Regions from separate parts of the Nonomuraea sp. NPDC004186 genome, predicted to be linked through region 1. Evidence: riboswitches for the same ligand, from Rfam matches in the RefSeq annotation. Region 1 holds a riboswitch; the other holds the start of a gene.
The links. Region 1 has a riboswitch for cobalamin ahead of ACWEPL_RS41270 (ribonucleoside-diphosphate reductase subunit alpha). Riboswitches for the same ligand answer to the same signal wherever they lie in the genome.
Positions count from the first base shown of each region.

Region 1 (3,400 bases):
CCAGCGCCGCGTGCTCGTGACGTAGTGGTCCGGGTGCAGCACTCCCCCGGCCGCCCGCGTCTCGGCGTACGACGGGTGCCGGCCGCGCTCGGCCGCCAGGTCGGCCGAGGTGTCGTACGCGGCCAGCGCGATCTCCTCGGCGATCCTGGTGGACAGCTCCAGCGCCTCGGGCGAGTCGAACGGCAGCCGCAGCGTGAAGAACACGTCGGCCAGGCCCATGACGCCGAGCCCGATGGGCCGCCAGCGCTTGTTCGCCGCCTCGGCCTCGGGCGTCGGGTAGAAGCCCAGGTCGATGGTCCGGTCCAGGAAGCGCACGGCCGTTCGCACGGTGCCGCGCAGCCGGTCCCAGTCCAGGTCACCGGCCAGGTCACCGGCCAGGTCACCGGTCAGGAGGTGGGCGGCCAGGTTGATCGAGCCGAGGTTGCAGACTGCGGTCTCGGCGTCGCTGGTGACCTCCAGGATCTCGGTGCACAGGTTCGACAGGTGGATGACGTTCCCGGGGCGGCCGGTCTGGTTGGAGGTGCGGTTGGCGGCGTCCTTGAAGGTCATCCAGCCGTTCCCGGTCTGGGCGAGCGTGCGCATCATCCGGCCGTACAGGGTCCTGGCCGGGATCTGCCGGACATGTCGCCCGGCGGCCTCGTACGCGCGGTACGCCCGCGTGAACGCGTCACCGTACAGGTCGGTGAGGTCGGGCACCTCCTTCGGGTCGAACAGCGACCAGACCTCGTCCGCCTCCACCCGGCGCATGAACTCGTCGGGCACCCAGTTCGCCAGGTTCAGGTTGTGGGTGCGGCGGGCGTCCTCGCCGGTGTTGTCGCGCAGCTCCAGGAACTCCTCGATGTCGGCGTGCCAGGTCTCCAGGTAGACGCAGGCCGCGCCCTTGCGCCGCCCGCCCTGGTTGACGGCCGCGACGGACGAGTCGAGCGTGCGCAGCCACGGGACGATGCCGTTGGAGTGGCCGTTGGTGCCCCGGATCAGGGAGCCGCGCGAGCGCACCCGGGTCCAGGCGATGCCGATGCCTCCGGCGTACTTCGACAGCCGCGCCACCTGCCCGTACCGGTCGTAGATCGCCTCCAGCTCGTCGCGCGGCGAGTCGAGCAGGAAGCACGACGACAGCTGCGGGCGGCGCGCGCCCGAGTTGAACAGCGTGGGCGAGCTGGGCAGGTACGACAGCGTGGACATGAGCGCGTAGAGCTCGGCGGCCTCCGCCACCGACTCCGACAGGCCGCAGGCCACGCGGAGGAAGAAGTGCTGCGGGCGCTCCAGCACCGCCCGCGTCTCGGGGTGGCGCAGCAGGTAGCGGTCATAGACGGTGCGCAACCCGAAATACTCGAACCGGTCGTCCGCCGCCACGGAGACCAGCGCGTCCAGCTCGGCGGCGTGCGCGGCGACGAACTCCGCCAGCCCGTCCTGGATCAGCCCGGCCGCGTGGGTGGCGGCGATGGACTCGGAGAACGTCCGCACCCCGTGCGCGGCGGCCTCGTCGGCGATCTCCTCGGCCAGGAGCCGGGCGGCGACCCGGGAGTTGGCCGGGTCGGTGATGACCCGGGCGGCGGCCTCCTCGATGGCCAGGCGGCGATCGACCTCGATGATCTGCGTCACGTGCTCTCTCCTCGCGAGCTCGTCCCCCGTGAGGGCGCGCGAGAGCACGGCGGCACGGATCATCCCCCGGCCGTTTCGCTCCCCGGCCCTCCCGCGAGGCCATGGTCACTTCGTGCCGGGCGGGCGGCCCGGGCACACCGCTGGCAGGTCTTCGGGCTCGCGGGCGCGCGCATCGCTCCTACTGGCCGTCGCTTCCCAGATCGCTCCAGTGCACCTGACGGCGGTCGTTCCCGCTCACCGCTGCGGGGCAGCCCCGGAATCACACCGGGTTCCCTTTTGCTCCGCCTCCGGAGAGGCGAACCAGCGACGAGCAGGATCCTACATCTAGTGGCCGTTCCCGCAACTACCCCAGCATGTTGTGGCCTTGGTGGTGCCGAGCAGACCGAGATCCCGCAGGACGGCGCGGGTGCGCTCGACCTCGGAGCCCAGCCACTGCTTGAAGTCGGCGCCGCTGAGCGGGATCGAGATCCAGCCCGCGGACCGGCAGGCCGCCTCCCAGTCGGCCGATCCGGTCACGTCCTCGCACATGCGGATGGCCGATTCGCGGCTCTCATCCGTCATGCGCTCGGGCCCGAAGGCCGCCGCCCAGTCCACGAAGTCGACCCGTACGCCGGACTCCAGCAGCGTCGGCGCGTCGAGGCCGGGCACCTGCCTGGCCGAGGACACCGCGAGCGCCTTGACCTGGCCGGCCTTGATGCTCGCGCGCCAGTCGGCCAGCGGGCCCGCGGCCGCCGCGGCCTTGCCGGACAGCAACGCGGTGACGGCCTCCTGGCTGCTGGGGTAGCCGGTGTACTCGAGCTGGCGGGTGTCGGCGCCGAGCCCCCTGGCGATCAGGCCGAACAGCAGGTGGTCGGGCTCCCCCTGGGGCCCGCCCGCCAGCTGCGTCTGGCCCGGACTGGCGAGCAGGTGGGCGCCGAACGCCTCGAAGTCCCCGAACGGCGAGTGGACGGGCACGACCACGACCTCGACCTCGCCGGTGAGCCTGGACAGGGGGGTCGCGGTGTCGAGGAGGGTCTGGCCGTTGTTCAGCTCGGCGGCGGCCAGCGCGGGCAGCCCGCTCACCATGATCCTGGTGCCCGCGCCGGTCTCGTATCCGGCCGTCCGGGCCGCGCCGGCGAACGCCTGCCCGACGCGCTCCCAGCGGCGCCCCTGAGGGCCGATCGAGTATCGGGCGCGCAGGCCCGCCGCAGTCCCGGCGAAGCGCTCCGTCCCGCAGCCGGCCGCGCACGCGGCCAGGCCCAGCCCCCATGCGAAGAACCGCCGACGGCGCATGTGCCTCTCCCCCGAGCATCGCGAGTCATCGCTCACTCTAAGTTATCGACACAATACGCAGAGATACACATATCTCTCATAGTGGCTTTTTGCCGACCCCGGCCATCAGGGACGACGGCAGCGACCAGTCCCCCACCAGCTTGGGCCGGTCGGGACGCCAGTCGACGGCCTGCACCAGGCCCGGCGGCTCCAGCGGGAAGTCGCCGAAGAAGGCGCGGATCTCGGCGGGCGTGCGGTCGGTGCCGCCGCTCGGATCGTCCGAGGAGGCGCCCCGGTAGCGCTGCCCGTCCTCCAGACGGCCCATCGAGGTGGCGTGGGTGATCACCAGGTAGCTGCCCGGCGCCAGCCGCTCGCGCAGGGTCGCCAGAGCCTGCTGCGGCCGCGCCGAATCCGGCAGGAAGTGCAGGATCGACACGAGCAGCACCCCGACCGGCCGGCGCAGGTCCAGGAACCCGCCCGCTCCCGCCAGCACCGCGTCGGGATCCAGGAGGTCCGCCTCGACGAGCGCGGCCCTGCCCGAGTGTCC
Region 1 covers NZ_JBSGFQ010000068.1:49,342-52,741, reverse strand. Annotated here, with positions in the region: gene ACWEPL_RS41270 (ribonucleoside-diphosphate reductase subunit alpha) at 1-1,602, opposite strand, end outside; cobalamin riboswitch at 1,728-1,922, opposite strand; gene ACWEPL_RS41265 (tripartite tricarboxylate transporter substrate-binding protein) at 1,927-2,874, opposite strand; gene ACWEPL_RS41260 (SAM-dependent methyltransferase) at 2,951-3,400, opposite strand, start outside.

Region 2 (3,400 bases), on a different contig from region 1:
GGCGGCACCAGGTGGTCCACCAGCACGGCGTGCGCCCGCCGCTTGGCCTGCGTGCCCTCGCCGGGGTCGTTCACCAGGAACGGGTAGACCAGCGGCAGGTCGCCGATGGCCGCGTCGGTGCCGCACGCGGCGGACATGCCGGCCGACTTGCCGGGTAGCCACTCCAGGTTGCCGTGCTTGCCCACGTGCACCATCGCGTGCGCGCCGGAGCCCGCGAACTCGGCCGACAGCCAGCGGTAGGCGGCCAGGTAGTGGTGGCTGGGCGGCAGGTCGGGGTCGTGGTAGATGGCGATCGGGTTCTCGCCGAAGCCGCGCGGCGGCTGCACCATCACCACCAGGTTCCCCGCCCGCAGCGCCGCGAGGACGATGTCACCCTCGTGCACGAACAGCTCGCCCGGCGGCGGCCCCCAGTGCCGCTCCATCTCCGTCCGCAGCTCCTCGGGCAGGGTGCGGTACCAGCGCTCGTAGGACGCGGCGGAGATGCGTACCGGATTGCCCGCCAGGTGCTCCTCGGTCAGCCAGTCCTGGTCCTGGCCGCCGGCGGCGATCAGCGCGTGGATGAGCGCGTCGCCGTCCTGCTCGGCCACGCCCGGGAAGCCCTCGCCGAGGTCGTAGCCGGCCTCGGCGAGCCTGGCCAGCAGCCTGACCGTGCTGGCCGGGGTGTCCAGGCCGACCGCGTTGCCCACCCGGGAGTGCTTGGTCGGGTACGCCGACAACATCACGACCAGGCGGCGCTCGGCGGGCGGGGTGTGCCGGAGCAGCCCGTGCCGTACCGCGATGCCCGCCACCCGGGCGGCCCGCTCGGGGTCGGCGACGTAGACGGTCAGCCCCTCGGGGTCGATCTCCTTGAACGAGAACGGCACCGTGATGATCCGCCCGTCGAACTCCGGGATGGCCACCTGCGAGGCGGCGTCCAGCGGCGACAGCCCGTCGTCGTTCTCCTCCCACGCCTGCCTGCCGGTGGTCAGGCAGAGCCCCTGCAGGATCGGCACGTCGAGCGCGGCCAGCGCGCCCACGTCCCACGCCTCGTCGTCGCCGCCCGCGCCCGCCGTCGCGGGGCGCGAGCCGCCCGCCGCCAGCACGGTCACCACCAGCGCGTCGGCGGCGCGCAGCGTGTCGAGCAGCTCGGGTTCGGCGGTGCGCAGCGAGGAGCAGAACACCGGCAGCGCCCGCCCGCCCGCCTCCTCCACGGCCGCGCAGAGCGTCTCCACGAACGCGGTGTTGCCCGCCAGGTGGTGCGCCCGGTAGTAGAGCACCCCGATCACGGGTCCCGGCCCGGGCCGCGCGTCGCGTTCCAGCAGCCCCCAGGAGGGCGTGGCCTCCGGCGGCGCGAACCCGTGCCCGGTCAGCAGCACCGTGTCCGACAGGAACGCGTGCAGCTCGGCCAGGTTCGGCGGCCCGCCGTGGGCCAGGTACGCGTGGGCCTCGGCGCAGACGCCGCCGCTGACCGTGGACAGCTCCATCAGCTCAGCGTCCGGCGCCTGCTCGCCGCCCAGCACCACCACCGGCAGAGGGCCGGCCAGCAGTGCGTCCAGGCCCTCCTCCCAGGCGCGCCGCCCGCCGAGCAGGCGCACCACGACCACGTCGGCGCCTTCCAGCAGGGCGGGCAGCTCCTCGGCCGCCAGCCGGGCCGGGTTGCCCAACCGGTAGGCGGCACCGCTCGCGCGAGCGCTGAGCAGGTCGGTGTCGGAGGTCGAGAGCAGCAGGACGGTACGGCTGTCGCCAGGCACGGCGCAATCCTCCCTCGGGGTCCTCGCCCCGGGTCGCGGGTGTCGCGGCGGCCGGAGTCTCCTGGCTCCCGGATCAGCGCTCACCCCGGCCTTCCCACCCGTCGCCGGGCAGTGGCCTGCGGTGGGGTTCGCTCCCCGGTCACAGTGGCGGGACCGCGCCGGATTCGCACCGGCTTCCTCCCTAGCCATCGCCTACAGGGAGCCTACGACAAGAGCGACCCCCGCCAGAAGTGGCGTTACCATCCTGATCGTGTCCATAGCCGACTTTTCCGGACGTATGCGCCCCGACGCCTGTCCGGGGGCGCTACAGGTGCACGAGGCCGCCGACGGCCCGCTGGCCCGCGTCCGCCTGCCCGGCGGCGCGATCTCACCCGCCCGGCTGCGCGAGCTGGCCGCCTGCGCGGCCGACCTCGGCTCGGACGTGATCGAGCTGACCTCCCGGGCGAACGTCCAGGTGCGCGGCCTGCGCTCACCCGCCGCCTTCGCCGAGCGGATCGCCGCCGCCGGACTGCTGCCGTCGCAGGCGCACGAGCGCGTACGCAACATCGTGGCCTCGCCGCTCGGCGGTCGCACGGGCCCCGGCCTGCTGGACCCGCAGCCCCTGGTGGCGGCGCTGGACCGGGCGCTGTGCTCGCGGCCCCGGCTGGCCGGGCTGCCGGGGCGGTTCCTGTTCGCGGTGGACGAGGGCAGCGGCGACATGCTCGCGCTGGGGGCCGACGTCACGTTCTTCGACGGGCGGCTGCTGCTAGCGGGCGTGGACGCCGGGCTCGCCGTGGGGGCGGACGTGGCCGCCGAACTCATGATCGCCGCCGCCGAGGCGTTCCTCGACGAACGGCCGGAAGGGGATCGGGGCGCGTGGCGGATCGCGGAGCTGGACAACGGCCCCGCCCGCATCGCCACCCGCCTCCGCACCACCACCGCCCCCCACGACCGCATCGCCCCCCACGACCGCACCACCACCGCCCCCCACGACCGCACCGCCTCCCATGACCGCACCGGCACAGCCCCCCGCGATCGCACCGGCACTGCCGACCGCGCCGCCGATGCCCGCACCGGGCACCAGTCGCACGCCGGGCCGGCCCCGGACGCCGAGATGTGGGCACCGCCCGCTCCGGTCGTCCGGGATACGGTCTCGGCGCCGCGTGCCGGGCGGGTCGAGCAGCGGGACGGGCGGGTGGCGCTGGAGGTCGTGGTGCCGCTCGGACGGCTGTCCGCCGCCCAGGCAAGCGCCATCGCCGCAGCGGCCGAGGCGAACGGCCCGGCCGGCACCACCGGCGCGCCTGGTCCGGGAGGCGCCACCGGCGTGCCCGATCCGGGAGACGCCACCGCGTCCGACCCGGGAGACGCCACCGGCGTGCCGGTCCGGCTGACGCCGTGGCGGACCGTCGTACTCCTCGACCTCCCGCCCGCCGCCGCCGGCCGGGCGGCGCGAATGCTGGAGGCGGCCGGGCTGGTGACGGACCCGGCGTCGCCGTGGGCCGGGGTGAGCGCCTGCACCGGCCGTCCGGGCTGCGCCAAGTCCCTGGCCGACGTCCAGGAGGACGCGCGGCGCTGGGTGGCGACCCTGGACGGCCCCCCGGCGATGCCCGTGCATTGGGCCGGTTGCGAACGGCGCTGCGGGCTGCCGCGCGGCCGGGTCGTCCAGATGGTCGCCACCGGCGACGGATACC
Region 2 covers NZ_JBSGFQ010000033.1:15,815-19,214, reverse strand. Annotated here, with positions in the region: gene cobN (cobaltochelatase subunit CobN) at 1-1,730, opposite strand, end outside; cobalamin riboswitch at 1,768-1,963, opposite strand; gene ACWEPL_RS25805 (precorrin-3B synthase) at 1,981-3,400, shown strand, end outside.
Region 2: it holds a riboswitch for cobalamin, as region 1 does, so the genes downstream of both, cobN (cobaltochelatase subunit CobN) here and ACWEPL_RS41270 (ribonucleoside-diphosphate reductase subunit alpha) in region 1, are expected to answer to the same signal.